Regions from separate parts of the Streptomyces sp. NPDC040622 genome, predicted to be linked through region 1. Evidence: predicted binding sites of a transcription regulator. Region 1 holds the regulator's gene; each other region holds the start of a gene.

The links. Region 1 encodes HspR, which represses chaperone genes until heat shock. Its sites were predicted from a motif close to TTGAGNNNNNNNNNCTCAA; they were not measured.
Region 2: the regulator HspR is predicted to act here: its motif matches at 4,072-4,090, upstream of lon (endopeptidase La).
Region 3: the regulator HspR is predicted to act here: its motif matches at 6,760-6,778, upstream of dnaK (molecular chaperone DnaK).

The regions. Positions count from the first base shown of each region.
Region 1 is NZ_JBVIXD010000003.1:338,649-349,312, reverse strand. Features, by position in the region: gene ACZ592_RS10000 (FG-GAP repeat domain-containing protein) at 1-1,065, opposite strand, end outside; gene ACZ592_RS09995 ((Fe-S)-binding protein) at 1,371-3,653, opposite strand; gene dnaK (molecular chaperone DnaK) at 4,002-5,867, shown strand; gene grpE (nucleotide exchange factor GrpE) at 5,867-6,580, shown strand; gene dnaJ (molecular chaperone DnaJ) at 6,614-7,807, shown strand; gene ACZ592_RS09975 (heat shock protein transcriptional repressor HspR) at 7,812-8,267, shown strand; gene ACZ592_RS09970 (hypothetical protein) at 8,355-8,882, shown strand; gene ACZ592_RS09965 (DUF6518 family protein) at 8,807-9,541, opposite strand; gene ACZ592_RS09960 (helix-turn-helix transcriptional regulator) at 9,710-10,664, opposite strand, start outside.
Region 2 is NZ_JBVIXD010000013.1:50,823-61,486, reverse strand. Features, by position in the region: gene ACZ592_RS33160 (MarR family winged helix-turn-helix transcriptional regulator) at 1-453, opposite strand, end outside; gene ACZ592_RS33155 (lysozyme) at 712-1,545, shown strand; gene lon (endopeptidase La) at 1,617-4,049, opposite strand; gene ACZ592_RS33145 (methyltransferase) at 4,278-5,330, shown strand; gene ACZ592_RS33140 (GNAT family N-acetyltransferase) at 5,427-6,119, shown strand; gene ACZ592_RS33135 (rhomboid-like protein) at 6,116-7,078, opposite strand; gene ACZ592_RS33130 (spermidine synthase family protein) at 7,252-7,929, shown strand; gene ACZ592_RS33125 (response regulator transcription factor) at 7,995-8,735, shown strand; gene ACZ592_RS33120 (sensor histidine kinase) at 8,761-9,840, shown strand; gene ACZ592_RS33115 (multifunctional oxoglutarate decarboxylase/oxoglutarate dehydrogenase thiamine pyrophosphate-binding subunit/dihydrolipoyllysine-residue succinyltransferase subunit) at 10,117-10,664, shown strand, end outside.
Region 3 is NZ_JBVIXD010000004.1:617,171-627,834, reverse strand. Features, by position in the region: gene ACZ592_RS14425 (MBL fold metallo-hydrolase) at 1-5, opposite strand, end outside; gene ACZ592_RS14420 (hypothetical protein) at 104-526, shown strand; gene ACZ592_RS14415 (alkaline phosphatase family protein) at 741-2,825, shown strand; gene ACZ592_RS14410 (amino acid permease) at 2,909-4,300, shown strand; gene ACZ592_RS14405 (DUF6345 domain-containing protein) at 4,330-5,961, opposite strand; gene ACZ592_RS14400 (OsmC family protein) at 6,273-6,698, shown strand; gene dnaK (molecular chaperone DnaK) at 6,848-8,746, shown strand; gene narI (respiratory nitrate reductase subunit gamma) at 8,801-9,523, opposite strand; gene narJ (nitrate reductase molybdenum cofactor assembly chaperone) at 9,520-10,098, opposite strand; gene narH (nitrate reductase subunit beta) at 10,095-10,664, opposite strand, start outside.

The DNA.
Region 1 (10,664 bases):
CCGCACGTCGCCGGCCCCGCCGCCGCTCCCGCTGCCCCGGCCGCTCATGACCAGTTCGCTCAGGCCGTCCCCGTCCAGGTCACCCGCGTCGACCGACACGTTCTTGGCCTCCAGGGAGCCGCGCAGGGTGCCGGGCACCTCGTAGCGCAGGGCGACGCCCTTCGGCGAGGCGATCGCCGCGTCCGTGCCCTTGCCCTTGCCGAAGCGGCCGAAGGCGATGTCCTTGCCGGCGGGGAAGAGCACGCCGGTCTCGTCGGGGCCCGTGGGGCCGCCCAGGACGAGGGCGCTGACGGCGGCGCCGGACGCGTTCGCGGCCTTGCGCACCAGCACGTCGTCGTAGCCGTCGCCGTCGACGTCCGTGGCGCGGCCCGTCACGAGGTTGTTGCCGGGCGCGGTGACGGGCTTTCCCGCGGCGCGCGCGGCGCCGGTCCGCTTGAACGGGCCGCGCAGGAAGGTGAGCCGGGCGCCGCTCGCGTGCAGGACGAGATCGTCGGCGCCGTCGCCGTCGAAGTCGCCGCACACCGGCTGGTCCGGCCAGTCGTTGCCGAAACGTGCCTGCGCGGGCACCTTCAGCTTCACGGCCTGGCCGGCCAGGCCCTTGGGCGAGCCGAAGAGGATCTGCAGCGGCACGGGCGGCTGCCCCTGCCCGTCGTACGGCGGATCGGTGGAGACGAGCAGATCCGTGAAGCCGTCCCTGTCGAGGTCGCAGGAGGCCTCGGACTCGAAGGCCGCGGGCAGCTGGCCCTTCGTACGGGCGCCGTTGGCGTGCGCGCTCAGCAGTTGCCGGGCGCCGGGGACGAGCCCGTCCTTGCCGCCGTAGACGATGCCGATGCCGGCGTCGTCGCCGTGGCCGCGGTGCACGAGGTCGTCGAGTACGAGGTCACGGGCGCCGTCACCGTTGAAGTCGTCGTCGACCTTGCTGCCGGTGCCGGCCGGCACGGGGCGCTGCGCCACGCCCTTGCCGGCCGTGCTGACCGGCCGGTCGCCGCTCTTGCCGTCGTCGTCGTTGCCCGCGCAGCCCGCGAGCAGCAGCGCGCAGCCCAGCGCCCCCGCCGCGAGGCGCACCGGTACGCCGGGTCTTCCGTCACTTCGTACGCCACGTATGCCTCGTATGCCTCGTATGCCAGCGCGTATGCCCGCCATCAACCCCGACCCCGACCGCCCCATGAGACAACAACCAGCACATGATGCTCCCGTTCACCGGAACCGTTAAGCCCGGTGGGATGCCGCTTAGGTCACTTGTCCATCACGGGGCGGGCTCCGCCGACCGTCCCCGACCGGGCGCAGGAACGCGGAAGGGCCGGCCCCGCCCGGAGGCGGAACCGGCCCTTTCAGGACCGCGATCGAAGCGGCCGCTCGGATCGGAGCGGCTACTTGGCGGGCTCGGGCTCCGGCTCGTCGACGGACTCGGCGTCGCCTGCCGGGTCGACCGGCGTCTTGACCGAGTCGAGCAGCAGCTGCGCGACGTCCACGACCTGCAGCGACTCCTTGGCCGCGCCGTCGTTCTTCTTGCCGTTGACCGAGTCGGTGAGCATGACGAGGCAGAACGGGCAGGCCGTCGACACGATGTCCGGGTTGAGGCTGAGCGCCTCGTCGACCCGCTCCGTGTTGATGCGCTTGCCGATGCGCTCCTCCATCCACATGCGCGCGCCGCCGGCGCCGCAGCAGAAGCCGCGCTCCTTGTGGCGGTGCATCTCCTGCTGGCGCAGGCCCGGGACCTTGTCCATGATCTCGCGCGGGGGCGTGTAGATCTTGTTGTGACGGCCCAGGTAGCAGGGGTCGTGGTAGGTGATCAGGCCCTCGACCGGGGTCACCGGGATCAGCTTGCCCTCGTCGATCAGGTGCTGGAGCAGCTGGGTGTGGTGGATGACCTCGTAGTCGCCGCCGAGCTGCGGGTACTCGTTGCCCAGGGTGTTGAGGCAGTGCGGGCAGGTGGCGACGATCTTCTTCGCCGTCCTCGGCTTGGCCGACTCGGGCGTGACCTTGCCGTCGTCGTCGAGGTCCTCGCCGAACGCCATGTTCAGCGCCATGACGTTCTCCTGGCCGAGCTGCTGGAACAGCGGCTCGTTGCCGAGGCGGCGGGCCGAGTCACCGGTGCACTTCTCGTCGCCGCCCATGATCGCGAACTTGACGCCCGCCATGTGCAGGAGCTCCGAGAACGCCTTGGTGGTCTTCTTGGCCCGGTCCTCCAGGGCGCCGGCACAGCCGACCCAGTAGAGGTACTCGACCTCGGTGAGGTCCTCGATGTCCTTGCCGACGACCGGCACCTCGAAGTCGACTTCCTTCGTCCACTCCAGGCGCTGCTTCTTGGCAAGGCCCCAGGGGTTGCCCTTCTTCTCCAGGTTCTTGAGCATCGTGCCCGCCTCGGACGGGAACGCGGACTCGATCATCACCTGGTAGCGGCGCATGTCGACGATGTGGTCGATGTGCTCGATGTCGACCGGGCACTGCTCGACGCAGGCACCGCAGGAGGTGCAGGACCACAGGACGTCCGGGTCGATGACGCCGTTCTCCTCGGCGGTCCCGATCAGCGGGCGCTCGGCCTCCGCGAGGGCGGCCGCGGGCACGTCCTTCAGCTGCTCCTCGGTCGCCTTCTCGTTGCCCTCCATGTCCTTGCCGCCGCCCGCGAGCAGGTACGGCGCCTTGGCGTGCGCGTGGTCGCGCAGCGACATGATCAGGAGCTTGGGGGAGAGCGGCTTGCCGGTGTTCCAGGCGGGGCACTGCGACTGGCAGCGCCCGCACTCGGTGCAGGTGGAGAAGTCGAGGAGGCCCTTCCAGCTGAACTGCTCGACCTGGGAGACACCGAAGACGGCGTCCTCGGCCGGGTCCTCCCAGTCGATCGGCTCGCCGCCGGAGGTCATCGGCTGCAGCTCGCCCAGCGTCGTGCCGCCACTCGCCTCGCGCTTGAACCAGATGTTCGGGAAGGCGAGGAAGCGGTGCCAGGCGACGCCCATGTTGGTGTTCAGGGAGACGACGATCATCCAGATGAAGGAGGTCGCGATCTTCAGCCCGGCGAAGAAGTACGTGAGGGTCTGCAGGGTGGAGAGGTCCATCCCCTCGAACCAGGACACGAAGGGGTACGAGATGAAGAACGAGGCCTCGTAGCCGTCGACGTGGTGCTGGGCGCCCTCCAGGGCGTGCAGCGTGAAGATGCAGACGCCGACGATGAGGATGACGGTCTCGACGAAGTACGCCTGGCCGGTCTTGGAGCCCGCGAAGCGGGACTTGCGCCCCGGCTTGCCGGGGCGGTTCAGCTGCCGGATGACGATCAGCGTGAGGATGCCGAGCACGGTCATCGTGCCGATGAACTCGACGAAGATGTTGTACGGCGCCCAGTCACCGATGATCGGCAGGATCCAGTCGGCCTTGAAGAGCTGGCCGAAGGCGTTGACGATCGTCAGCAGCAGTGAGAAGAAGCCCACCGCCACGAACCAGTGCGCGAAGCCGACGATGCCCCACCGGTTCATGCGCGTGTGGCCGAGGAACTCCTTGACCACGGTGAGGGTGCGCTGGACGGGGTTGTCGGTCCTGAGGCCGGCGGGCACGGGCTGACCGAGCCGCACGAACTGGTAGATCTGCAGGATGGCACGGCCGAACAGCGCGACGCCGACCGCGATTAGGACCAGCGACACGATGATCGCGGCGAGTTGCATTTGGGGGCTCCTCGGGCCTGCGAGGCGAACTATTACTAAGCGGTAACTTATGCAGTCCGTCTGAGACTACCCACTTACTCAGCCGCACTGTAGCCAGCAGGGCGGTGATCTGCGTCGCTCAGGCAACCCTTGCCGGGCAGGTGGTGTCGCCCGGTTCTCCAGGGGCACGGGGAACTGCGCGACCGGCCACGGCGAACCCGCAGGTGAACGAGGGGCCGCGGAAGCCCGCATTGCGCGTAAGTGCGGGATAAGAGTTGAGCCCCCTCGACTCAGCTCTGTTGACTCCGGCGAAGCGACCATGCATCCTTGAGTCAGATCCACTCAAGAAGTACCTCTGGAGGAATCGAAATGGCACGTGCGGTCGGCATCGACCTGGGCACGACTAACTCCGTCGTCAGCGTTCTCGAAGGCGGCGAGCCCACCGTCATCACCAACGCCGAGGGTGCCAGGACCACGCCGTCCGTCGTCGCCTTCGCGAAGAACGGCGAGGTGCTCGTCGGCGAGGTCGCCAAGCGCCAGGCGGTCACCAACGTCGACAGGACCATCCGGTCGGTCAAGCGCCACATGGGCACCGACTGGAAGGTGGACATCGACGACAAGGGGTTCAACCCCCAGCAGATCTCGGCGTTCATCCTGCAGAAGCTGAAGCGCGACGCGGAGTCGTACCTGGGCGAGAAGGTGGCCGACGCGGTCATCACCGTCCCCGCGTACTTCAACGACTCCGAGCGCCAGGCCACCAAGGAGGCCGGCGAGATCGCGGGCCTGAACGTCCTGCGCATCGTCAACGAGCCGACCGCCGCCGCCCTGGCGTACGGCCTCGACAAGGACGACCAGACGATCCTCGTCTTCGACCTCGGTGGCGGCACCTTCGACGTGTCCCTCCTGGAGATCGGCGACGGCGTCGTCGAGGTGAAGGCCACGAACGGCGACAACCACCTCGGTGGTGACGACTGGGACCAGCGCGTCGTCGACTACCTGGTCAAGCAGTTCAACAACGGCCACGGCGTGGACCTCTCCAAGGACAAGATGGCGCTCCAGCGCCTGCGCGAGGCGGCCGAGAAGGCCAAGATCGAGCTGTCCTCCTCCACGGAGACCACGATCAACCTGCCCTACATCACGGCGTCCGCCGAGGGCCCGCTGCACCTGGACGAGAAGCTCACGCGCGCCCAGTTCCAGCAGCTCACGTCCGACCTCCTGGAGCGCTGCAAGACGCCGTTCCACAACGTCATCAAGGACGCGGGCATCCAGCTCTCCGAGATCGACCACGTCGTTCTCGTCGGTGGCTCCACCCGCATGCCCGCCGTCGCGGAGCTCGTCAAGGAGCTGACCGGCGGCCAGGACGCCAACAAGGGCGTGAACCCGGACGAGGTCGTCGCCATCGGCGCCGCCCTGCAGGCCGGTGTCCTCAAGGGCGAGGTCAAGGACGTCCTGCTCCTCGACGTCACCCCGCTGTCCCTCGGCATCGAGACCAAGGGAGGGATCATGACCAAGCTCATCGAGCGCAACACCACGATCCCGACCAAGCGCTCGGAGATCTTCACGACGGCCGAGGACAACCAGCCGTCCGTCCAGATCCAGGTCTACCAGGGCGAGCGCGAGATCGCGGCGTACAACAAGAAGCTCGGGATGTTCGAGCTCACGGGCCTGCCGCCGGCCCCGCGCGGTGTCCCGCAGATCGAGGTCGCCTTCGACATCGACGCCAACGGCATCATGCACGTGACCGCGAAGGACCTCGGCACGGGCAAGGAGCAGAAGATGACCGTCACCGGTGGCTCCTCGCTGCCGAAGGACGAGGTCAACCGGATGCGCGAAGAGGCCGAGAAGTACGCGGACGAGGACCACGCCCGCCGCGAGGCCGCCGAGTCCCGCAACCAGGGCGAGCAGCTCGTCTACCAGACCGAGAAGTTCCTCAAGGACAACGAGGACAAGGTCCCCGGCGATGTGAAGACCGAGGTCGAGGAAGCCGTCACCGAGCTGAAGGAGAAGCTCAAGGGCGAGGACACGGCCGAGATCCGCACCGCCACCGAGAAGGTCGCCGCCGTCTCGCAGAAGCTGGGCCAGGCCATGTACGCCGACGCCCAGGGCGCGCAGGCCGCGGGTGGCGCCGAGGGTGCCGCTCCCGGTGACGAGCAGCCCAAGGCCGACGACGACGTCGTCGACGCCGAGATCGTCGACGACGAGAAGCCCGGTGACGCGAAGGGCGGCGCCGCCTGATGACCGAGGAGACCCCGGGCTTCGGCGAGAACGCCGAGAAGCCTGACGTCCCCTCCGGCGCCACCCCTGATGACGCGGCGCCGAAGGCCGCCGAGCCCTCCACCGAGGAGGGCCCGGCGGCCCCGGCCGGGGACGCAGCAAGCAAGACGTCCGCACAGGACGTGGGCCTGACCGCCCAGCTGGACCAGGTGCGCACCGCGCTCAACGAGCGCACCGCGGACCTCCAGCGGCTCCAGGCCGAGTACCAGAACTACCGCCGCCGGGTGGAGCGGGACAAGGTGACGGTGAAGGAGATCGCCTCGGCGAACCTCCTCTCCGAGCTCCTCCCGACCCTCGACGACGTCGGCCGCGCGCGCGAGCACGGCGAGCTGGTGGGCGGCTTCAAGTCGGTCGCCGAGTCGCTGGAGACCGTCGTCGCCAAGCTGGGCCTGCAGCAGTTCGGCAAGGAGGGCGAGCCCTTCGACCCGACGATCCACGAGGCCCTGATGCACTCGTACGCGCCGGACGTCACCGAGACGACCTGCGTCGCGATCCTGCAGCCGGGGTATCGGATCGGCGAGCGCACCATCCGCCCCGCGCGGGTGGCCGTGGCCGAGCCGCAGCCGGGCGCGCAGACGGTCAAGGGCGAAGGCGCCGCGGAGGCAGAGGGAACCGACGCCTCCCCGGACGCGGCCGACGAGAAGAAGGAGACCGGTGGCCCGGACGAGGGCTGACGGTCACGACATGAGTGAGGAGGGACGTCGGGGATGAGCACCAAGGACTTCATTGAGAAGGACTACTACAAGGTCCTCGGCGTCCCCAAGGACGCCACCGAAGCCGAGATCAAGAAGGCGTACCGGAAGCTCGCCCGCGAGAACCACCCGGACGCCAACAAGGGCAATCCCAAGGCGGAGGAGCGCTTCAAGGAGGTCTCCGAGGCGAACGACGTCCTCGGCGACCCCAAGAAGCGCAAGGAGTACGACGAAGCGCGTGCCCTCTTCGGCAACGGCGGATTCCGGCAGGGCCCCGGAGGCGGCGGCGGCTCGTTCAACTTCGACCTGGGCGACCTCTTCGGAGGCAACGCGCCGGGTGGCGGTGGAGCGGCCGGCGGCGGCTTCGGGGGCGGCCTCGGTGACGTCTTCGGGGGCCTGTTCAACCGCGGCGGTGCGGGTGCCGGAGCCGGCGCGCGCACGCAGCCGAGGCGCGGCCAGGACATCGAGTCCGAGGTCACGCTGAGCTTCACGGAGGCGGTGGACGGCGCGACGGTGCCGTTGCGCATGTCCTCCCAGGCGCCCTGCAAGATCTGTTCCGGCACCGGCGACAAGAACGGCACGCCGCGCGTGTGCCCGACCTGCGTCGGCACGGGCCAGGTCTCGCGGGGCGGCGGCGGAGGGTTCTCCCTCACCGACCCGTGCATGGACTGCAAGGGCCGCGGGCTCATCGCCCAGGACCCCTGCGACGTGTGCGGCGGCAGCGGTCGCGCCAAGTCGTCCCGGACGATGCAGGTGCGGATCCCGGCCGGCGTCTCGGACGGGCAGCGCATCCGCCTGCGCGGCAAGGGCGCTCCCGGCGAGCGCGGCGGCCCGGCGGGTGATCTCTACGTGGTCGTGCACGTCGACACCCACCCGGTCTTCGCCCGCAAGGGCGACAACCTCACGGTCACGGTGCCGGTGACGTACCCCGAGGCCACGCTGGGCGGCGAGGTCAAGGTGCCCACCCTGGGCGGCCCGCCGGTCACGCTGAAACTGCCCGCAGGCACGCCGAACGGGCGTACTATGCGGGCCCGCGGCAAGGGAGCGGTCCGCAAGGACGGCAGCCGGGGCGATCTGCTGGTGACGGTGGAGGTGTCGGTCCCGACGTCTCTGTCGGACGCGGCGAAGGAAGCCCTGGAGTCGTACCGCAAGGCGACTGCGGAGGACGATCCGCGGGCAGAACTGTTCCAGGCCGCGAAGGGAGCGTGACCCCATGGACAGGGTCGGCCATCGTCGCAATCCGTACCAACTCACCGACGAGACACCGGTGTACGTCATTTCGGTGGCGGCCCAGCTGAGCGGCCTCCACCCTCAGACCCTGCGCCAGTACGACCGCCTGGGCCTGGTCTCCCCGGACCGCACCGCGGGCCGCGGCCGCCGCTACTCCGCCCGCGACATCGAACTGCTGCGCACCGTGCAGCAGTTGTCGCAGGAGGAGGGCATCAACCTCGCCGGCATCAAGCGCATCATCGAGCTGGAGAACCAGGTCACGGCGCTGCAGTCGCGGGTCGCGGAGCTCTCCGCTGCCGTGGAGGGTGCCGCCACCGCCATGCAGCAACGTGAAGCGGCGGTGCACGCCTCGTACCGCCGCGACCTCGTCCCCTACCAGGACGTGCAGCAGGCGAGCGCGTTGGTCGTCTGGCGACCGAAGAGATCGACGGAGCAGTAGGTTTCGTACCCTGATGGAGGGCCGGGAGGTTGTCACCTCCCGGCCCTCTTTCGCTGTGTACGGGTGCGGGTCTGTGGATGACGGGGAGTGGAGCTGACCATGGCCATGGTGGGGCTGTTCTGGATCGCCGAGGGCGATGTGTACGTGGGCGCGAAGCCGGCCGTGGGCTCCTCGGGAGTACGGCTGACCCCGGAGGGAGTCCTCGCGCTCGGCGACCTCCAGTCCGGCATGTGGCCGTGGGAGGACGTCTACGGCCTCACCGTCGACGACGTCCCGCTGAAGACCCTGAAACGGCACGTGGGCGCGGTGGTCGACATGGTCCTCACGGTGGCCTCGGCGGCGGGCGACGAGGCGCCGATGATGACGGTGCGGATCACGGACGCGGACGGCGAGGAGAGGGAGCTGACGGCGTACACCGCGGCGGCGATCGGCTACTCCCGCACGGAGTACGACCTTTCCCGCGCACTCCTGTCCCGCCTGACCGAGGGCGCGGGCACCCTCCTGACCACCCTGACGGCGATGTCCGACTGGGGCCGGCGTCACGCGGGCGGGTCGCCGCGGGCGGCGGACCGGGAGGAACTGTTGCGGGAGTGGGTGGAGGGGGTCGGGGTCTGAGGGCCGGTACTCCGCGTGCCACCCGTACCGCCCGTGCCACTCCTCCTCCGCGTACGGTCCCGCCGGTTCCACAGCGCGCTGCCCACGAGAAGCGCCGCGCAGGCGAGGGCCGCGATGCGGATGACGGTCCATGTCGTGCCGGCGGGCGCCTCGTGCAGGGGGGATTCGAGCCGCAGGCGCTGCGTCGTTTCGACCATCGCCACGACCGGAATGAGCAGCCGGAAAGGCAGCCCGCGGAGCCCGGGGTTCCGGGCGAAGTGCCCGGCCCATCCCAACAGCGGTCCGAGGAAAGAAGCGGCGATTCCCCAGAAGGCTGTCTTCGAGAGATAGCCGGCCCAGTCGACCTGTGTCGTGCCGCCCGACGCATCGCCGAGATCCGCGGTGACGTACTCGCCGTCGACCAGCTTCGTCAGGTAGTACGCGACCACCGCGGTGACCAACCCGACGGCCCCCAGGGCGACCGCCTCCGCCCTGGACCTCCTGGTGAGTCCGATGACGAAGGGCAGCGCTCCCCAGAGCCATCCGCCTGCCAGGACGAGGTGCGCCACTTGGCCCGCCGAATTGCCGGCGTGGGCGAGCGCGGGCGCGGAGAATCCGAGTACGGCGCCGGTGATGACCGTGGCTGATGCTGTCAGGACGCGGTGGCGTGAAGGAGACACGGTATGCGTGGATTTCCTGGGCTCGGGGGCGATGGCTCCCGCAGGCGGAGCTGCTGTGGCAGCCATGAGAGTGGGTGACTTGCCGCGGAGGCCTTTCCCGCCCTCGTTCACGGGGCAGCCGTGAATCGGGGAGGGGAATAGGGGAGGAGTCGGATTGTCGCTGCGGAACTAATCCTGCTCGTGTTCCAGGATTCCTGACTGGCCGATGAGATAGCCGAGTTGGGCCCGGCTGTTGCTGCCCAGGGTCGCGGCGAGTTTGGCGATGTGGACGCGGGCCGTGCGGATGTTCATGCCGAGGCGGTCCGCCACTTCGGCGTCGGTGAGGCCTTCGATGAGGAGGCCGGCGATGGCGCGTTGACGTGCGGTGATGCCACCCTCGGCGGGCTGTGGGGCGGCTTGCGGCCACATGGGGGTGGCCAGGCGCCACAGGCGCCAGAAGGTGGTGGCGAAGTACTCGACGAGGGCGGGGTGGCGCAGCTCCAGGGCGATGCTGCGGTCCTTGCTCGCCGGGATGAACGCGACGGTCCGGTCGAAGACGAAGAGCCGGTCGGTGACCTCGTCCAGCGTGCGGGCCTCGGTGTCGCCGTCGAGCTGTTCGAAGTAGGCGAGCACGGGCAGAGAATGGCGCGTTGTGTGCTGGTAGAGCGTGCGCATCCGGCAGCCGCGGGTGAGGATCGCCTGGTCCCGGGGGAAGACCTCGGCCAAGGTCTCCGGGGGACGCGTGCCGCCGGGCTGGACGGCGAGGAACTCGTCCGTGACCTCGCTCATGGCGCGGTCGATGGCCGAGTTGATGCGGTCGATCCCGTCGAGGACGGTGATGGCGGGGCCCTCGATCTCGATGGCGAGCTGTGCGTCGAGAGAGAGGAATGGCTCGAAAGCCTCGCTGATCCTGGCCTCGCGCGAGCGCTGGTCGTCGACGCGGTCCTCCATGGTCCGCAGCAGGCGGGGCAGGGCGACGGCGGGATCGGTGGGGTGCAGCCACCCCGGGTCGTCGCGGCCGGGCCGCAGCAGTCCCAGGTCCACGAGACAGGGCGCCGGTTCGGCCTCGCTGCCCGGGATCCGGCCTTGGCGCAGGGCCCGGGCGTAGACGGACAGTCCCGCCTCGCAGAGCTCTTCGACGGCG
Region 2 (10,664 bases), on a different contig from region 1:
CCGGGCGAGTTCGGCGACCTCCGCGCGGTCCCAGGCGGAGAGCCGGTGCACGTACTGGGCGCGGCGGGCGGCGCGCACCGTGCGGAAGCGGGTGCGGCCGTCGGGTGTGAGCCGGATGAGCCAGGCGCGCCCGTCGGCCGGGTCCGGCTCTCGGGAGACCAGGCCGAGCTCCTCAAGTGCCCGCAGCTGGCGGCTCATCGTGGCCTTGCCGACCCCGATGAAGGCCGCGAGCTCGGTGGCCCGCTGCGGTCCCGAGTCGTCCAGGCAGACGAGCAGCCCGTACGCGGCGGGCTCCAGGTCGGGGTGGACCTGCCGCGCCATCTCGCCGGACGAGGCCCGTGCCCGGCGCAGCAGGAGCGACAACTCCCGTTCGAGGGAGAGGAACTCCGGGTCCGCCCCCTGTTCCACGTCGTCCCGCGCGCCGCGCTCCACGCCCTCTTCTGCAGCACCCATGTCCCGCTTTCCCGATTCTGAAAGTTATCGCCGGAAGGACCTCGCACCGCGGCCTCGGCGGCAGCGGCCTGACCAGTATTTCGCAAGGTCGAGGGGGTTCCCTTCCGATGGTTCCGCCACAGGAGTGGACCAACGGCAGAACTCTGACCCTCTTCCCCAACCGCGGTCTACGTGCGTAGCGTTTCACCTGACATGTTCACACCATTGCATGTCGACAGGTCCCCACCGAGCACCACCGAGGCCTTCGGAGGCACGCCCATGCCCGTGCACAGACCCGGACCGGCCCGCCGCTCGCGCTTGTCGCCGGCGGGGGTTCTCCTCGCAGCACTGTCCGCACTCTCCCTCCTCCTGACGCTCCCCACGGCGGCCCGGGCGGACGACGTCCCCGACCGCGGCACCGCCCGGCTCGGCCAGGGCGTCATCGAACACGACGGCCAGGGCCCGCTGCCCGGCGGCAGCGACGCCACGCAGACCGAGGGCGTCGACGTCAGCGGCCACCAGGGCAACGTCGCCTGGCAGACGCTCTGGAACAGCGGAGTGAAGTGGGCCTACGTCAAGGCCACCGAGAGCACCTCGTACAAGAACCCCTACTTCACCCAGCAGTACAACGGCTCGTACAACGTGGGGATGATCCGCGGCGCGTACCACTTCGCGACGCCCGACACCTCCACCGGCGCCGCCCAGGCCAACTACTTCGCGAGCAGCGGCGGGGGCTGGTCGCGCGACGGCAGGACGCTGCCGGGCGCGCTGGACATCGAGTGGAACCCGTACGGGGCGGCCTGCTTCGGCAAGTCCCAGTCGGCGATGGTCAGCTGGATCCGTGACTTCCTGAACACCTACAAGGCGCGCACCGGGCGCGACGCCGTCATCTACACGGCGACCAGCTGGTGGAAGGACTGCACCGGCAACTACAGCGGCTTCGGCGCGAGCAACCCGCTGTGGATCGCCCGCTACAACACCGGTCCCGGCGAACTCCCCGCGGGCTGGGGCTTCCAGACGATGTGGCAGTACACCTCGTCCGGGCCGACGGTCGGCGACCACGACAAGTTCAACGGCGCCCTCGACCGGGTCGTGGCGCTCGCCAACGGCTGAGCACCGCTCCCCGGCCGGTACGCGAAGGGCGGCCACCCCGCGGTGCGGGGTGGCCGCCCTTTCCCTTGCCGTTACGCCGCCGCCGTGATCTGCACCCCGGGGCTCACCTCGGCCTCGGTGAGGGCGAGTTCGAGCACCTGGCGCACATCGGTGACCGCGTGCACGTCGAGCTTCTCCAGGACCTCGGCCGGGACGTCGTCGAGGTCGGCCTCGTTCCGCTTCGGGATGATCACCGTGGTGATCCCGGCGCGGTGCGCGGCCAGCAGCTTCTGCTTGACTCCGCCGATCGGCAGGACCCGGCCGGTCAGCGAGATCTCACCGGTCATCGCCACGTCCGTGCGGACGAGCCGCCCGCTGAGCAGCGAGGCGAGGGCGGTCGTGAGCGTGACACCCGCGCTCGGCCCGTCCTTGGGCACCGCGCCCGCCGGGAAGTGGATGTGCACGCCGCGGTCCTTCAGGTCGCCGACGGGCAGTTCCAGTTCGGCGCCGCGCGAGCGCAGGAAGCTCAGCGCGATCTGCGCCGACTCCTTCATGACGTCGCCGAGCTGACCGGTGAGCGTGAGCCCGGAGGCGCCGGTCTCCGGGTCGGCGAGCGAGGCCTCCACGAAGAGCACGTCGCCGCCCGCGCCGGTGACCGCGAGCCCGGTGGCCACGCCCGGCACCGCCGTTCGGCGCTCGGCCGGGTCCTGAGCGGACTCGGGCACGTGGTGCGGCCGCCCGATCAGGCCCCGCAGGTCCTCGTCGGTGACGGTGAACGGCAGCTCCCTGTCACCCAGTTCGTGCTGGGCGGCGACCTTGCGGAGCAGCCGTGCGACGGACCGCTCCAGGTTGCGCACGCCCGCCTCGCGGGTGTACTCGCCGGCGAGCTTGCGCAGCGCGCTCTCGTCGAGCGTCACCTCGTCCTGGCCGAGTCCGGCCCGCTCCAGCTGGCGCGGCAGCAGGTGGTCGCGGGCGATGACGACCTTCTCGTCCTCGGTGTAGCCGTCCAGGCGGACGAGCTCCATGCGGTCGAGCAGGGCCTCCGGGATGGCTTCGAGGACGTTCGCCGTCGCGAGGAAGACGACGTCGCTCAGGTCGAGCTCGACCTCCAGGTAGTGGTCGCGGAAGGTGTGGTTCTGCGCGGGGTCGAGGACTTCCAGGAGAGCGGCGGCGGGGTCGCCGCGGAAGTCCGAGCCGACCTTGTCGATCTCGTCGAGGAGCACGACCGGGTTCATGGACCCGGCCTCCTTGATGGCCCGCACGATGCGTCCGGGCAACGCACCCACGTACGTACGACGGTGTCCGCGGATCTCCGCCTCGTCGCGCACGCCGCCGAGCGCGACCCGCACGAACTTGCGGCCCATGGCGTGCGCCACGGACTCGCCCAGCGAGGTCTTGCCGACGCCGGGCGGGCCGACCAGGGCGAGCACGGCACCGCCGCGGCGGCCGCCGACGACCCCGAGGCCCCGGTCGGAGCGGCGCTTGCGCACCGCGAGGTACTCGGTGATGCGCTCCTTCACGTCCTGGAGGCCGGAGTGCTCGGCGTCCAGGATCTGCTGGGCACCCTTGATGTCGTACTCGTCCTCGGTGATCTCGTTCCAGGGCAGTTCCAGGACGGTGTCCAGCCAGGTGCGGATCCAGGAGCCCTCGGGCGACTGGTCGCTGGAGCGCTCCAGCTTGTCGACCTCCTTGAGGGCGGCCTCGCGGACCTTCTCGGGGAGGTCGGCGGCCTCGACGCGGGCCCGGTAGTCGTCGGACTCCTCGGCCGCGTCCTTGCTGTCGCCGTTGATCTCGCGCAGTTCCTTGCGCACGGCGTCCAGCTGGCGGCGGAGCAGGAACTCGCGCTGCTGCTTGTCCACGCCCTCCTGGACGTCCTTGGCGATGGACTCGGCGACGTCCTGCTCGGCGAGGTGCTCGCGCAGCTGCTCGGTGGCGAGCTTGAGGCGGGCGACCGCGTCCTCGGTCTCCAGGAGTTCGATCTTCTGCTGGGTGGTGAGGAACGGCGAGTACCCGCTGTTGTCGGCGAGCGCGGAGACGTCGTCGATCTGCGTGACGCGGTCGACGACCTGCCAGGCGCCGCGCTTCTTCAGCCAGCTGGTGGCCAGCGCCTTGTACTCCTTGACGAGCTCGGTGACGGCGCCCGGCAGCGGCTCGGGCACGGAGTCCTCGAGCTTGAGGCCCTCGACCCACAGCGCGGCGCCCGGACCGGTCGTGCCGGCGCCGATGCGCACCCGGCTCCGGCCGCGGATGAGCGCGCCGGGGTCGCCGTCCGAGAGGCGCCCGACCTGCTCGACGGTGCCGAGGACGCCGGTCGCGGCGTACGTCCCGTCGATGCGCGGAACAAGAAGCACCTTCGGCTTGCTGTCGCCACTGGACCGCGCGGCGGCCTGTGCGGCCTCCACCGCGGCGCGCACGTCGGCGTCGGACAGGTCGAACGGCACGACCATGCCGGGCAGGACGACCTCGTCGTCGAGCGGCAGCACGGGCAGGGTGAGCGGCGCGTTCGCGGCGGACTCAGCAGACATGATCTCCCCTTCGGCATTCAAGTTGAGCTATACCGGCTCAATGCTTGTGAGCTCCGCGTTGTTCCCCGGGGCCTGTTCGCTGTGAGCGATCGCCGGAAACAGCGGTACTCCGGGGCCGGTCACGGTCGGCCCGGCGCCGGTTTCCGGCCACGTGACGCGGAGTCGGCGTTCCCTCCTGGCCGCCCCCTTGGGACCGTGGGCACTCCGACTCTCTGGAGGGCATCCATCGTGGACACATCCGGGAACGGTGACACCGACGGCGTGCGGGACGCGGCCGGACAGCTCGTGGAGCTCTCACTGGGACACCTCTTGTCGGCGGCGCTGCGCACGGTGGCGCGCTGCCGGGTGGCCGACCACCTGACGGCGGGACCGCGCACCGCCGGGCAGCTCGCCGAACTCACCGGCACGGACGCGGGACAGCTCCGCCGCGTCCTGCGCTGGCTCGCCACGCGCGGCCTGTTCCGCGAGGACGGGGCGGGCGCCTTCCACCTCACGCCGCTCGGGAACACGCTGCGCACCGATGCGCCGGACTCGCTGCACGGGGCGGTCCTGATGCTCACCGACCCGACGTTCCAGCGCGTCTCCGCGGGCCTGGAAGAGACGGTGCGCGCCGCGGGCCCGTCCTTCGAGCGCGCCTTCGGGAAGCCGTTCTTCGCGCACCTGGCCGAGGACCCCGCGCTGCGGGAGCTGTTCGACAGCGGCATGGCGTCGATGTCGGGCCCGGTGGACGCGGTGATCGCGGGGACGTACCCCTTTCCCGAGAAGGGCACCGTCGTCGACGTCGGCGGCGGGCGCGGCGGGCTGCTGCGCGCGGTCCTGCGCGGGCGTCCCGGACTGACGGGTGTCCTCTTCGACCAGGCGCCCGCGGTGAGCACCCACCTCCTGGCGGGCGACGACGAGGTGCGCGGCAGATGGCGTGCGGAGTCCGGGGACTTCTTCACGGAGGTCCCCGAGGGCGGCGACATCTACGTGCTCAAGCACGTCCTGCACGACTGGCCGGACGACGCCTGCCTGCGGATCCTGCGCAACTGCCGCGCGGTGATGGCCCCGGACGCCCGCCTCCTGATCGTCGACTGCGTCCTGCCCGCGGGCAACGAACCGCACATCGGCAAGACCCTCGACGTGGCGATGGCGGCGATCATCGACGGCCGGGAACGGACGGAGGACGAGTTCGCCGGGCTCCTCGTGGGCGCGGGGCTGCGCCTGACGCGCATCCTGACGACCGACGCCTTCCCCTCGATCGTGGAGGCGGAGGCGGTGCACAGGGAGCTTCCCCGGTAAGGGTTGACGTAATACCCCCTGAACGTGATCAGCTATTACGGTACGGGTCGCGGCGAGGCATGCCGCGACGTGCCGGGCACGCGTCGGGGAGGAAGCATGTCGAGCCGTCAGGAGCAGCGGGAACCGGAACGGACACGTCCCGGCGAGGCCACGAGCCACGTCGTACGGGCGTGGGTCGCGGGCTGGGTCGTCTCACGGGGAGCGGCGGAGCCGGTGGCCGAGCCCTGGGGCTGCACGGTCGACGTCGGACAGCCCCAGCAGGTGGCCCGGCACGTCTTCACGACGGCGGACGAGGCGGCCGTCCGCAAGGTCGCGGGCGCGACGACGGCGCCCGGCGTCTGGCTGAAGATCTTCGAGGAGCCGGGAACGGTCGCCCGCTGGCTCGGCCCCGGCTGGCGCGTCGACGACCCGGCGTATCTGATGTCCACCACCCTGCGCCGCACCGAGGCCCCCGCCGTCCCGGACGGCTACCGCCTGCGCACGTGGGAGCGCGGCGGTGTGGTCCGCGCGCTCGTGACCACCGAGGCCGGCGACTTCGCCGCCCGCGGTCAGATCGCCCCCGTCGGCGCCTCGGCGGTCGCCGACCAGGTGGAGACGAGCCCGTCCCACCGCCGCAAGGGCCTCGGCTCGACGGTGATGCGGGCGCTCGCGCACGCGGCCCTGGACCACGGCGCCCACACCGGCGTCCTGGGCGCGACGGCACAGGGCCGTGCCCTGTACGAGTCGGTGGGCTGGCGCGTGGAGGCGCCGCTGACGAGCGCGGTGCGGGAGGGCGAGCGCCGAGGCTAGGGCCGGCGCTGCCCGACGCGTCGCGCGGCCGTGGGGGACCGCAGAGGCTCACGCGCCCCCGTGGGAGACCGCAGAGGCTCACGCGAGCGGAGGGATGCGCGGGGACGCCCGAGCAGGGGCCAGGTGGAGACACCGATCACCAGCGCGAGCAGGTGGCCCCAGTTCGTCATGGGGTCGGTGAACGCGATCAGGTCGTCGAGCAGCATCCAGCCGAAGCCTGCGAGGACGGCCCACCGCAGCCACGGCGTGAGGAGGCCCGCGAGTGCGCCGACGCTGGCGGCCACCCCGAAGCTGATCCCGTAGTCGAGACGGTGCAGCGAACTGTCGGGCAGATGACCCGCGAGCACCGAGAGCCCGACCGGGACCTCCGTGGCGAGGGTGGCGACGATGTGGCCGAGCAGGAAGACCCCGGCGGTGCGCACGCCGCCGATGCGGCGCTCCAGTGCGGTGAGGACCAGCAGGAACCCGATCGCGTACGGGGAGGTGATGCCGCCCGCGACCCACAGGGCGCTGGCGACCAGGACGAGCACGGGGCTCTGCGCGAGGTGCGCCACGTCGGTGCTGGATCCGCGCAGGACCGAGGAGACGAGGTCCGGGTCTGCGTACTGCGTGAAGAGCGAGGTGGCGGCGAGCACGAGGGCGTACCCGAAGGTGAAGGGCGTGCCGGTGGGCGTGGGCAGGATGCGCCAGGGACGCAGGCGCCTCGCGGTTCCGGTCCCGGATTCGGTGCCGACTTCGGTTCCTGATCCGGATTCGGATTCGGTTCCGGATTCGGTTCCGGTGCCGGATTCGGCGTCAGCCTCCGCTGCGACGGCCGCGCTTGACGGGCCGTCGTCGGCCGGTGCGCGGGTCTCCCCCAGGGACTCCCCCGAAGGGGACTGGGCCGGGATGCCGTTCAGGACACGTTCGTCCGCCTCCGGCCGGCCGGAGGCGGGTGCCGTCAGCCCACTGCGATTCACGGTGAGGCGCTCCTTCCGTCCCGGCCCACCCTTTGCCCTTATTTCTGGCGTTGTCTATGACCGGCGCCACGTGAGACGCAGGTCACAGCAACCTCTCGGGCCGCCGCTGCGTTGCGTGGAGAACTCTTCCCTACCCCGGGACCCGCCCCTCCTACCTCTCCTAGGCTGGCGCCATGCACACCCACACCACCGCCCCCGTCGTCCTCGACCGGCGCGAGGGTCCATGCGGCGAGGTCGTCCTGCGGCGCCACGGTGAGTTGCTGCAGATCATCGCCAACGGCTGTTTCCTGATGGACACCTCCGACGGCCGCTCCGAGCGCCTGCTCGTCGACGCGGCCCGCGACGCCCTCGACGACCGGCCGGATCCCGCCCTGCTCATCGGCGGTCTCGGCGTCGGCTTCTCCCTCGCGCACGCCGCCGCCGACCCCCGCTGGGGGCGCATCGCGGTGGTCGAGCGCGAGGAGGCGATCATCGACTGGCACCGCGGCGGCCCGCTCGCCGAGCTGTCCGGATCCGCGCTCGCCGACGCACGTGCGCAGATTCTTCACACGGACCTCGTCGCGTATCTCTCGCAAGCCCCGGAGACGTACGACGCGCTCTGTCTGGACATCGACAACGGCCCCGACTGGACGGTGACGGAGGGCAACAACTCCCTTTACTCGCCTGCGGGTCTGGCCGCGTGCAAAGCCCGTCTGAACCCCGGCGGAGTGCTCGCCGTGTGGTCCGCCAAGCCCTCGCCCGCTTTCGACGACGCTCTACGGAATGCCGGGTTCCAACAGGTACGGGCGGAAGAGATCCCCGTTGCCCGAGGCGTCCCGGACGTGGTCCATCTCGGCGTAAGGGCTGCGTAGCCGAGGTGCCTTCGCGACCCGTACTCTGCTGACCGAACACAAGCGATCAGTGTCAGGGGCGGGCGATGGAGCAGACACACACCTCCCAGAACGGCGCCGCGGCGGCGACGCAGGGCGCTCAGCGCCGGGTGCTGGTGGTCGAGGACGACCCGACGATCGTCGACGCCATCGCCGCCCGGCTGCGGGCCGAGGGTTTTGTTGTGCAAACGGCGGGCGACGGCCCGTCCGCGGTCGACACCGCCCAGGCCTGGCAGCCCGACCTGCTGATTCTCGACATCATGCTGCCGGGCTTCGACGGCCTTGAGGTGTGCCGCCGGGTACAGGCCCAGCGGCCCGTGCCGGTCCTCATGCTCACCGCGCGTGACGACGAGACGGACATGCTGGTCGGGCTCGGGGTCGGCGCGGACGACTACATGACCAAGCCGTTCTCCATGCGGGAGCTCGCGGCCCGCGTGCACGTCCTGCTGCGTCGCGTCGAGCGGGCCGCGCTCGCCGCGACCACGCCCCGCAGCGGCATCCTGCGCCTGGGCGAGCTGGAGATCGACCACGCCCAGCGGCGTGTGCGGGTGCGCAGCGAGGACGTCCACCTGACGCCCACGGAGTTCGACCTCCTGGTCTGCCTGGCCAACACCCCGCGGGCGGTCCTCTCCCGGGAGCAGTTGCTCGCCGAGGTGTGGGACTGGGCCGACGCGTCCGGCACCCGCACCGTCGACAGCCACATCAAGGCGCTGCGCCGGAAGATCGGGGCCGAGCGGATCCGCACGGTGCACGGCGTGGGGTACGCGCTGGAGACCCCCACCCCGTGAGGCTCCTCGTGCGGCCGGACGCGCGATGAGCGGGCCCTTCGGAGAACTGCGGCCGTTCTCCATCAAGACCAAGCTCGGCGCCCTCGTGGTCGTCTCGGTGTTCATCACCACCGGTCTGCTCCTGGTGGCCATGGAGACCGAGACCGAGCTGCGCTTCATCACCGTGTTCTCGGTGATCGCGACGCTCCTCATCACCCAGTTCGTGGCGCACGGCCTCACCGCGCCGCTCGACGAGATGAACGCGGTGGCCCGCGCCGTCTCGCACGGCGACTACACGCGCCGGGTGCGCGGCGCCGACCGGCGCGACGAGCTGGGCGACGTGGCGTCCACGATCAACGCGATGGCCGACGACCTGGAGGCCCAGGACACCCAGCGCAAGGAGCTCGTCGCCAACGTCTCGCACGAGCTGCGCACCCCCATCGCGGCCCTGCGCGCCGTCCTGGAGAACGTCGTCGACGGCGTGTCGGCCGCCGACCCCGAGACGATGCGCACCGCCCTGAAGCAGACCGAGCGCCTCGGCAGGCTCGTCGAGACCCTGCTCGACCTCTCCCGCCTGGACAACGGCGTCGTCCCGCTCAAGGCCCGCCGCTTCGAGGTGTGGCCCTATCTGTCGGGCGTCCTCAAGGAAGCCAACATGGTGGCCTCCGCGCGCGCGGGCATCGCGTCGGGCTCCGGCAGCCACACGCGTACGGACGTCCATCTGCACCTGGACGTCTCGCCCCCGGAGCTGACGGCCCACGCGGACGCGGAGCGGCTCCACCAGGTCGTGGCGAACCTCATCGACAACGCGGTCAAGCACAGCCCGCCGCACGGGCGCGTGACGGTGCGGGCCCGGCGCGGCCCCTACCCCGAGTCCCTGGACCTGGAGGTCCTCGACGAGGGCCCCGGCATCCCGGAGTCGGAGTGGCACCGCGTCTTCGAGCGCTTCAACCGCGGCAGCCACGCGGGCTCGCCCGGCAAGGGCTCGGGCAACGACGGCGGCACGGGCCTCGGCCTGGCCATCGCGCGCTGGGCGGTCGATCTGCACGGCGGTCACATCGGGGTGGCCGAATCCCCTCGCGGCTGCCGGATCCAGGTCACTCTTCCGGGCCTGCCCGAAGCGTGAACTTGACGTAGGGTTCGAAGCGGAAGCGATTCACGGGTGCCTGTTCGGGGCACTCGGGAGCCGCCGCCGCGCGTAGACGTCGCCCCGACGTACCCGCGCGGCCATCTGGCGTTGCAGAACCTCGCTTGTTTCCCGCCATTTACCGCCCCGAAACCACTGATCCAGTGTGACTTACGCGACGGATGCCGGGCCCGGTCTGCACCTCACGGCCTGGGAGGCGTAGCCTTTATTTCCGCTGTCCATCACCTTGTGAAGCGGAAGAGGGCGGTTACCGCCGTGTCGTCACAGTCCCCCAGTAGCTCGAGCGTCTCGACCGACCAAGACGGGCAGGGCAAGGACCCTGCTGCTGCCTTCGGTCCCAATGAGTGGCTCGTCGACGAGATCTATCAGCAGTACCTCCAGGACCCGAATTCGGTCGACCGAGCCTGGTGGGACTTCTTCGCCGACTACAAGCCAGGAGTCGGGGCTTCCGTACCCGCCGCCCCGGCGAAGCCGGCGGGTGACACGGCCGCGGGGGCCGCGTCCACCAGCACTCCCGCCGCACCCGCCGCGCCCGCCGCCTCCCCGGCGAAGCCCGCGGCCCAGGCTCCGGCCGCTCCCGCGAAGCCCGCCGAGGCCGCTCCGGCCCCGGCCCCGGCCGCGAAGCCCGCGGCCAAGCCCGCGGCCGCCAAGCCCGCCGCGAAGGCGGAGCCGGCGACCGAGGCCCCGGCAGGCCCCGAGTACGTGACGCTGCGCGGCCCCTCCGCCGCCGTCGCGAAGAACATGAACGCCTCGATCGAGGTCCCGACGGCCACGTCGGTCCGCGCGGTCCCGGTGAAGCTGCT
Region 3 (10,664 bases), on a different contig from region 1:
GGCACCCGGTTCCTCCTTCGTGCGACTGTCTCCGAGCCTACGGCCAGGAGTAGGGTCAGCGGCTGACGCCGAGGACGGCGCGGAAGCCGCAGAGGGGGACGCCGTGAGAGATGCCGTGGGCACCGCGGTCGTGCGCGTCGCGGCGATCGCCAGTCTGACGCCCCTGGAGGAGCTGGAGGCCGACCCCTTCCTGGTCGATTCGCGCAGCCAGCACGCGATGTGCGCCCGCTGGGCGGCCGCGCAGGGGTACGTGATCACCCGGGAGCTCGTCGTACGGGGGCTGCGTGCCGACCACGCGATGCTCTGGGGCGATGTCGAGGCGGGGCTCGTGGACCTCTTCGTGGTGCCGAGCCGCCGGGTCCTTGAGCGGGCGCTGCGGTCCGCGGACGAGTTCACCGCGGAGTGCGCGCGGCGCGGTGTGCGCATCGAGACGGCGGGGCTCGCCGAACCGGCGTACGACTCCCAGATGAAGGCGCGGGTCCATCGCAGGCTGTCCATGCCGACCGCCGGGTACGACGGCCGCTGACCGCCGAAGCCGTGCCGTGACGCCCCGCACCACCTTCGCGCACCCCTGGGCGGGCATGATCGACGGAGCGGGACCGGTCCCGCCGGGTTGTGACACGCTGGTGTCCGGTTCGGGGTGAAACGTGAAAGGGCGAGGCGTGGGGCAAGGGCGATGGCGGAGAGTCGGCAGCGCTCTGTGGCGCGTGGTCGCCGTGTGGGCCGTCAGCACACTGACGATGCTCGTGCTGGCCGGCATCCTCCCCGACTTCAAGCTCCAGTCCGCCGACGGTGACAGCGCCACGCAGATCGCGGTCACCGCCGGCCTCGGCGCCGGCGCGTTCGGTCTGCTCTCGGCGCTGGTGTGGCCGCTGCTCGTGCGCGCCCTGCTGCTCGTGCCCGCCCTCGTGCTGGGGCTGCTCGCCTTCTTCCTCAACGGCTCCCTGCTCCTGCTCGCCCTGAGCCTCATCCCCGAGGGCCGCGGCGAGGCCGGCGCGGAGACCGCCGTCGTCGTCGCCGCGGTGATGTCCGCGGTCGCCTCGGCCACCGGCGGCGCCCTGGCCGTACGGGACGACGACGCCTACCGGCGCAGGCTCTACCGGCTCGCCGACCGGCGCCGGCGCCGGCGCCCCGACGGGAGCCCCGGGCCCACCACGCCCGGCACCGTCTTCATCCAGCTCGACGGCGTCGGCCACGACGTCCTCACGTCCGCCGTCGGCAAGGGACTCATGCCCACGCTCGCCCGCTGGCTGGGGCAGGGGGAGACGGCGGGGCCCGGGGAGCGGGCCGCGCTCGCCACGCACCGGCTCACCGCGTGGCGCACCGACTGGTCCAGCCAGACCGGCGCCAGCCAGCTCGGCATCCTGCACGGCTCCAACCACGACGTGCCCGCCTTCCGGTGGTACGAGAAGGACACCGGCGAGGTCATGGTCAGCAACCGGCCCGCCTCCGCCGTGGAGCTGCAGCGCCGGGCCGTCCGGCACACCGGCGACGACGGCCTCCTGACCGTCGACGGAGCAAGCCGAGGCAACCTCTTCAGCGGCGGCGCCGAGCAGTTGGCCCTCGTCCTGTCCGTGGCGGCCAGGCGCGGCAAGGAGAACCGGTCGAGGGCCGGGTACTTCGCGTACTTCTGCGACCCCGCCAACGCCGTGCGCACCGCCCTCTCCTTCGTCGCCGAGGTCTTCCGGGAGATCGTCGAGTCCACCCGCGCCCGTCTGGAGCGGCGCCGCCCGCGCGTGGGCCGCGGCGGCCTCTACCCCTTCATCCGCGCCTTCGCCACCGTCGTCGAGCGGGACGTCGTGGTCGCGGCCGTCATCGGGGACATGCTCGCCGGGCGCAGCGCGGTCTACGCCGACCTCGTCGCGTACGACGAAGTGGCGCACCACTCCGGGCCGTGCGGCAGGGACGTCGAGAAGGTCCTGCGCCGCCTGGACCGCTCGCTCGCCCTGCTCGACCAGGTCGCCGAGCACGCGCCCCGCGCCTACCGGATCGTGGTGCTCTCCGACCACGGCCAGAGCCCCGGCGAGACCTTCCACGCCCGCTACGGCCTCACCCTCGGCGACCTGGTGCGGGCCGGCTGCGGGCTGCCCGTGCCGCGCAAGGCACAGCGCACGCACAGCGGCGCGGAGGCGCGTTCCGCCGTGCGGGCCGCGTTGCGCAGGCCCGTCGAGGAGGGCGCCGACCAGCTCCGTCCGCCGCGCGGGGCCGAGCCGATCGTGCTCGCCTCCGGCAACCTCGGCCTCGTCTCGTTCCCCGACGTGCCGCACCGCCTGACCCGCGAGGAGATCGACCGCCGCCACCCTGCGCTGCTCCCCACGCTCGCCAACCACCCGGGCGTCGGCTTCCTGCTCGTCCGCAGTGCCGAGCGGGGTGCGCTCGTGCTCGGGGCGCGCGGCGCCGAGGTGTATCTGGACGAGGACCCGGCCGACCTGGGGCCGTTGGCCGACTTCGGTCCGGGGGCCGCCGACGCCGTGCGGCGCACCGACGGCTTTCCGCACACCGCCGACATCATGGTCAACTCCTGGTACGACCCCGACGAGGGCGAAGTCCTCGCCTTCGAGGAGCAGATCGGCTCGCACGGCGGGCTCGGCGGGGCCCAGTCGCACCCCTTCCTCCTGTCGCCGCTCGTGCTCCCCGACCCGGTCGCGGACGGCACGGAGCTGGTCGGCGCCGAGCAGGTCCACCGCGTCCTGCGGGGCTGGCTCTCGGTGGCGGCGGGCCCGGAGATTCCCGTGGCCGTGCCGGTGGACGATTCCCTGTTCGACGCCTCGCACGGCACAGCTTTTGCGGCCCCCGACCGCGCCGCGCAGGACAAAACGCACTGATTTGGAGCAGCGTCCCCCGTACCCGACCATGTTCTCCGCCCGGCGATCCCGGGCGCCGGGCACGACGAGAGGCGCACCACCCCATGCACGACACCGGAACCGTGGAACCGTCGGCTCCGGGCCCCGGCCAGGAAACCCAGCCGTCGTCGCAGAGCAGGCACGCCCGGCGGTTCGGCCTCCCGGTCGCCACCTGCCTCGTGATGGGGAACATCATCGGCGGCGGCATCTTCCTCCTCCCCGCCTCCGTCGCCCCGTTCGGCACCATCAGCCTCGTCGCCTTCGGCGTCCTGTCCGCCGGCGCCATCGCCCTCGCGCTCGTCTTCGGCCGGCTCGCCGAGCGCGACCCGCGCACCGGTGGCCCCTACGTCTACGCCCGGGCGGCCTTCGGCGACTTCGCGGGCTTCCTCGCCGCCTGGTCGTACTGGATCACCACCTGGGTGTCCAACGCGGCGCTGGCCGTCGCCGCCGTCGGGTACCTCGACGTCCTGATGCCGGTCAACGACCACAAGTGGACGGCGTGCCTGGCCGCACTGGTCCTGCAACTCCTGCCCGCGCTCGCGAACTTCGCGGGCACGCGGTACGTCGGAGCCGTGCAACTGGTGGCCACCGTGCTGAAGTTCCTGCCGCTGCTGCTCGTCGCGGTCGGCGGTCTCTTCTTCTTCGACAGCGCCAACCTCGGGCCGTTCCGGGCGAGCGACGACAGTCCGCTGGGGGCCGTCTCGGCCGCCGCCGCGATCCTGCTCTTCTCCTACCTGGGCGTCGAGTCCGCCGCCGTCAGCGCGGGCGAGGTGCGCGATCCCCGGCGCAACGTCGGGCGCGCCACCATCCTCGGCACCCTCGGCGCCGCCCTCGTCTACCTGCTGGGCACGGTCGCCGTCTTCGGCACGGTCGCGCACGACAAGCTGGTCGCGTCCACCGCGCCCTTCTCGGATGCCGTCGACGTGATGTTCGGCGGCTCCTGGGGCGGCACCGCGGTCGCCTTCGCCGCGCTGATCTCGATGGTCGGCGCCCTCAACGGCTGGACGCTGCTCAGCGCGCAGACGCCGTACGCGGCCGCCCAGGACGGGCTCTTCCCGAGCGCGTTCGGGAAGAAGAAGCGCGGCGTGCCGACCGTCGGCGTGCTGGTGACCGTCGTCCTCGCCTCGCTGCTGACCGTCTACAACTACACGGCGGGCTCCGGCGGCGTCTTCGAGTCCCTCGTCCTGATCACCACGTTCACGGCGACCGTGCCCTATCTGCTCGCCACCGCCGCGCAGATCTACTTCCTGGTCTCCGGGCAGCGCGAGCGCGTGCACCGGGGCCGGCTGGTGCGGGACGCGGTCCTCGCGGGCGCCGCGTTCGCGTTCTCCATGTGGCTGGTCGCCGGGTCCGGGTACGCGGCCGTCTACCAGGGCGTGCTGTTCCTCTTCGTGGGCGTCCTCGTGTACGCGTGGATGGCGGCCCGCAAGCAGCGGGCCGCCACCGTGCACGACTGACCGGTCCCCTGCGGAACCGGCGGGCGGGTCTACCGCGCCAGCGGCGCGACGACCCAGCGGCGTGTCTTGAACATGCTGTCCTTCGCGCCGATCTCGATCAGCTTGCGGGCGGCCGGGTAGGCCTCGTTGCCCTCCATCTCGTAGCCGACCTCGAAGGTGCCGGGGACATCCGTGACCTCGGCCGTGCGCGACGCCGCGGCGCCCTGTGCGCTCTCGCCGGCGGTGACCGCGTCGAGGTGGGCGAGCAGCCTCTTCTGCGCCGCGTCGAGCGCCTTGCGCGGGTCGCGCTCCAGCGGCGCGGCCGTCGCCTTGCCGCCCTTGGGCGGAGGCGGTGAGACCTCGGTGCTCGGCTCACGGGTGGTGCCGGTGGCCGCGCGGGTGGCGATCTGCGCCTGGACGGGCGTGCCGTCGTTGTCCAGGCCGATGCGGATCAGGCCGCGGCCCGGCGTGATGACGGGAATGCCGTCGAAGACCTGGCGGAACGTCACGTGCGTCTGCAGCGACACCGGGCGGCCGACCTCGGAGCCGTCCTTGGTCCCGGAGTTCTGCATCAGGTCGTGCACGCTGTCGATGACGAGCTCGGCGCCCTCGGCGTACTGCTGGGCGACCGTGCGTGCCGTCTCGATGGCCCGGTCGGTGGAGAGCTGCTGGGTGTTGCGGTGGTTGGGCTCGGCGAGCCTGACCCAGCGCACGCCCTGCGGGGCGGTGGAGATGATGCGGTCGCCGGACGTCGCGTTGAGCACGCCGAGCCGGTCGACCTGCACCTCCTGCAGCGCCGCCGACGGGAAGTCGGCCAGCTGCCCGAGCCTGCTCAGCTCCGCGCTCGGGTCGCGCGGCGCCAGCTGGACGATCTGCTGCGGCCCCGGGAGCTGGGTGAGCGGCTCGCGGATGCCGGAGCGGGCGTAGTACCAGCGCCACGCGTACCAGTTGTCCGGCACGTGCTCGCGGTAGAAGTTCCGCTCGGTGTTGAGGCGGTTGGTGGCCTCGGCCTGGGTGGAGCCGACGGCGCACACCGAGGGCGCCTGACCGTGGTAGATGTCCCAGCTGGCGTTCAGCCACGCGTCGCAGTACGTCTGCCCGGCCCGCCACTTCTCCCAGAACTTCTTGCCGTAGTCGCCGCTGTCGATGCTGACCGTCTCGAAGCCGAAGATCATCCGGAAGCCGATGTTGGGCCCGGCCCAGGTGCGGATCGGTGAGTGGCCGCCGGTGACCTTGAGCGAGTCGCAGGTCGACCAGAAGACGTAGTTCGCCTTCTCGTTGCCGAGCGCCATCCGGTTGGAGACGGCGTCGCTGCGGCCGTCCCAGGCGGCCCCGAGCGGCGCGAAGAACACGCCGTTGCCGTCCATGCCCCCGTGGCCCGAGTGGTACACGGCCACGACCGCGTCCATGCCGTAGCGGTCCTGCCAGTTGTCGTACGTCTCCTCGTACGCCCACACCTGGGCGCCGCCGTCGGCGAACCAGAAGTTGCGGTCGTAGAACTGCTGGAGGTACGCGAGCCAGCCGGTGGCGTCCTCGTGCGTGTGGTAGAGCGTCGCCTGGTTGACGAACTTCTGGATGCTGAAGGCACCCCACCAGCCGAAGGTCGAGTCCCGGTCGCCCGCCGCGCCGGGCTTCTCCGGCTCGAGCGGTGACGGACCGTGGTCCGAGTAGTTGATGCGCATGGCCATACCCCCTGAGAGGATCTCCTCGTTCTGTGCGCGAGGGGGCCTCAAAGTGTCACCGCGGGGGCACCTTGCCCAGTTGCCATTCCGGCCATAGGGCCCCTGCCACGTGCCTGTTCCCGCACCTCAGCGGCCCCTGTGGCACGGCGCCGCGCACAACGTGTTCGTTTCGGGCGACGCGCACCTGCGTTCCCCGCTCGAACACCTCCGGGGCCTCGCCTGGCCCCGCGCGGCCCGTTTTCATCCGGAGTGTGATCGGATGGTGCCCACGCATCTTCCGATCACGGAACCGCACTGAAGGGAACTGCATCGTGGCAACCACGCGCTCCGCGCACACGGTCTGGGAAGGCTCTCTGACGGAGGGCTCGGGAACCGTCACCTTCGACTCCTCCGGCATCGGGGAGCAGGCGGTGTCCTGGCCGTCCCGCTCGGAGGAGGCGAACGGCAAGACCAGCCCGGAGGAGCTGATCGCCGCCGCGCACTCCAGCTGCTTCTCCATGGCGCTGTCGCACGGCCTGACGGGCGCGGGCACCCCGCCCACCCGGCTGACGACCTCCGCCGACGTGACCTTCCAGCCCGGCACCGGCATCACCGGCATCCACCTCACCGTCGAGGGCTCCGTGCCGGGTCTCGACGAGGCCGCCTTCGTGTCGGCCGCCGAGGACGCCAAGGCCAACTGCCCGGTGAGTCAGGCCCTGTCGGGCACGACCATCACGCTTTCGGCCAAGCTGGCCTGACCCGGCCCCTGTTGACGATGCCGCCGCCCCTGTCGGGGTGGCGGCATTGTCACGCGTGGCATTGACAACGGCCCGCTCAAGTTTTGTGATGGGGAACGGAGTAGACCTGGATTCGGGGGACGTGGGCTCGCGGCGGAAGGGACTGGACCATGGCACGTGCGGTCGGGATCGATCTCGGGACGACGAACTCAGTGGTGGCCGTGCTGGAGGGCGGTGAGCCCACCGTCGTCGCCAACGCGGAGGGTGCGCGCACCACCCCCTCCGTCGTCGCCTTCGCCAAGAACGGCGACGTCCTGGTGGGCGAGGTCGCCAAGCGGCAGGCGGTCACCAACGTGGAGCGCACGGCACGCTCCGTCAAACGGCACATGGGCGACGGCGGGTGGCGCTTCCCGGAGAGCGGGGCCGTGGACGGCACCCGCTACACCGCGCAGGAGCTGTCCGCGCGCGTCCTGCAGAAGCTCAAGCGCGATGCCGAGTCCTATCTGGGCGAGGACGTCACCGACGCGGTGGTCACCGTGCCCGCGTACTTCGACGACACCCAGCGCCAGGCCACCAAGGAGGCAGGCGAGATCGCCGGGCTCAAGGTCCTGCGCATCGTCAACGAACCCACGGCGGCCGCCCTCGCCTACGGCCTCGACAAAGGTGACGACCAGACCGTCCTCGTCTTCGACCTCGGCGGCGGCACCTTCGACGTCTCGCTCCTGGAGATGGGCGAGGGCGTCATCGAGGTGAAGGCCACCAACGGCGACACCCAGCTCGGCGGCGACGACTGGGACCAGCGCATCGTCGAGCACCTGGTGCGGCAGTTCAAGAACGGCCACGGTGTGGACCTCGGCAAGGACAAGATGGCGCTCCAGCGCCTGCGCGAGGGCGCCGAGAAGGCGAAGATCGAGCTGTCCTCGTCGAGTGAGACGGACATCAACCTGCCCTACATCACCGCGTCGGCGGAGGGCCCGCTGCACCTCGCCGAGAAGCTGACCCGCGCTCAGTTCCAGGAGCTGACCGCCGACTTGCTCGACCGCTGCAAGGCGCCCTTCCACCAGGCCGTCAAGGACGCGGGCGTCAAGCTCGCCGCCGTGGACCACGTGATCCTGGTGGGCGGCTCCACGCGGATGCCCGCGGTGTCGGACCTGGTCAGGGAGCTCACCGGCAAGGACCCGCACAAGGGCGTCAACCCCGACGAGGTCGTGGCGCTCGGCGCGGCCCTGCAGGCCGGCGTGATCCGCGGCGACGTCAAGGACGTCCTCCTCCTGGACGTGACGCCGCTGTCCCTCGGCATCGAGACCAAGGGCGGCATCATGACCAAGCTCATCGAGCGCAACACCACCATCCCCACCCGGCGTTCGGAGACCTTCTCCACCGCCGAGGACAACCAGCCCTCGGTCGGCATCCAGGTCTTCCAGGGCGAGCGGGAGATCGCCGCGTACAACAAGAAGCTCGGCGTCTTCGACCTGACGGGCCTGCCGCCCGCCCCGCGCGGCGTCCCCAAGATCGAGGTCACCTTCGACATCGACGCCAACGGCATCATGCACGTCTCGGCGAAGGACGAGGCCACCGGGCGCGAGCAGCGCATGACGGTGACCGGCGGCTCCGCGCTGCCCAAGGACGACATCAACCGCATGGTGCGCGATGCCGAGGAGCACGCGGAGGAGGACCGCAGGCGCCGGGAGGCCGCCGAGACCCGCAACCAGGCCGAGCAGCTCGTCCACCAGACCGAGAAGTTCCTGCGCGAGAACGGGGAGCGGGTCCCCGCGGACACCCGGACCGAAGTCGAGGCGGCGGCCGCCGAGCTGAAGGAGACCCTCAGGAACCGGGCGGAGGACACGGCGGCCCTGCGCGCCGGCGCGGAGAAACTGGCCACGGTGAGCCAGAAGATGGGCCAGGCCATGTACGCGAACTCCGGCGGCGCCGCGCAGGAACAGTCGGCGCCGGGAGCCACCACGGAGGAGGGCGTGGTGGACGCGGAGATCGTGGACGAGGACGACAGGGGCGCGGACCGGGGGACGGACGGGGGAACGGATCAGGGCCGGAAGGGCGGCACCGCGTAGGCCGCCCGCGGCGCGGCGCGGGCGGCTCCACCGGCCCGCGGTGCGGGCGGGGTCTCACGACCCCGTCCGCTCCCAGCCCCGCCGGTCCGGCCGCGACCCCACCCGCTCGGGGTCCCGCCCGCGGTAGACGACGTACGGCCGGAACAGGTACTGGACCGGGGCGCTGAACATGTGGACGAGCCGGGTGAACGGCACCAGCGCGATGAGCGCCATCCCCACCACCGCGTGGATCTCGTACAGCACCGGCACGCCCGCCATCCGGTCGATGTCCGGCTGGAGCGTGAAGAGGCTGCGGGCCCACGGGGCGATGGACTCGCGGTAGTTGTAGCCGTCGCCGGACGCGTGCGTCAGCTTGGCCACCATGCCGAGCACGATCGCCCCGAACAGCACCAGGTACATCAGTTTGTCGTTGGCGGTCGTGGCGCGGAACACCGGCGTGTTGGTCCGCCGCCGGTAGAGCAGCAGGAGGATGCCGAGGACGAGCAGCACCCCGGCCGCCGTGCCCCCGTACAGCGAGAACAGGTGGTACGTGTGCTCGCTCAGGCCCACCTTGTCCGTCCACGACTCGGGCAGGAACAGCCCGACCAGGTGGCCCACGAGCACGAAGAGGATGCCGTAGTGGAACATCGGTGAGGCGATGTTGAGGAGCTTGGACTCGTAGACCTGGGAGGAACGCGTCGTCCAGCCGAACTTGTCGTAGCGGTAGCGCCAGAGGGTGCCCGCGACGAGCAGGACGAAGGCGACGTAGGGGAGTACGCCCCACAGCAGCGTTTTCACGATTCCCGCTCCCCGATGAGTGCGAAGGGCTGAAGTCCGACGTCCTCGCGCGGCGGCCCGGACCGGGCCAGCGCCTGTGCCTCGGCGCGGTCCTTGGGCGAGGGGCCCGGCAGCGTCGCGCACACCGCCTCCAGGACCGCCGCGTACGGCGTGCCGAAGTCGGCCAGCGAGATGCGCAGCAGCTCAAGACCGCTGCGGTGCTCCTGGAGGAGCACCGGGCCCGCGTGCGCGGAGAACTCGAGGACCGCGGGCAGGAAGTCGGGCAGCTCCTCGCCGGAGAACTCCAGGCCGTGCTCCCGGTAGACCTCCTTGAACCGCACCAGGGCCATGCCGCGCCGCCGGGTGTCGCCGTCCCGCCACCAGCTCAGATAGAGGCTGTGCCGGTTCTTGAAGTCGAAGACCTGGACGTAGTGCGCGGCGAGTTCGCGCGGGTCGGCCGTCTCCGCGTGGGCGAGGAAGCCGTCGAGGCCCGCGGGGGCGGCGGCCTTCAGGAGCGGCAGCCGTGCGCGGAACTCGTCGTCCGGATAGGCCAGGCAGAGCGCCGCCGCCTGGTACAGCACCGCGTGCCGTGTCACTGGTCGCCCTCCTTGGCCGCGTGGGCCTCCTCGGCCGCGCTGGGCTGCTCGTCGGCGGTCTGCCGGGCCCGCAGGGCGTGGAAGTTCTCGATGGTCACCAGCGGCAGCTGCTTGCGGCCCGAGTCCTGGCCGAACGGCCCGTCGCCGCCCATGCCCGGACCGTCCTCGTAGTCGAGGCTGCAGGAGTCGGGGAGCGCCGACTCCTCCAGGCGCTGCGCGTCCGCGACGGCCGCGGTCGGGATGACGTACCGGTCCTCGTACTTGGCGATGGCGAGCAGCCGGTACATCTCCTCGATCCGCGCGCCCGACATCCCCACCGACTCCGCGACCGCGTCGTCGGGCCGCTCACCGAGGTTGATGGCCCGCATGTGCGCCCGCATCGCGGCGAGCTTCTCCAGGGAGGACCGTACGGGGCCGACGTCGCCCGCCGTGAAGATCTCCGCGAGGTACTCCAGGGGGATGCGCAGCGAGTCGATCGCGCCGAAGAGGTTGCCGAGGTCCTCGCCGTCGTGCCCGGTCTCCGTCAGCGCGTCCACCACGGGGGAGAGCGGCGGGATGTACCAGAC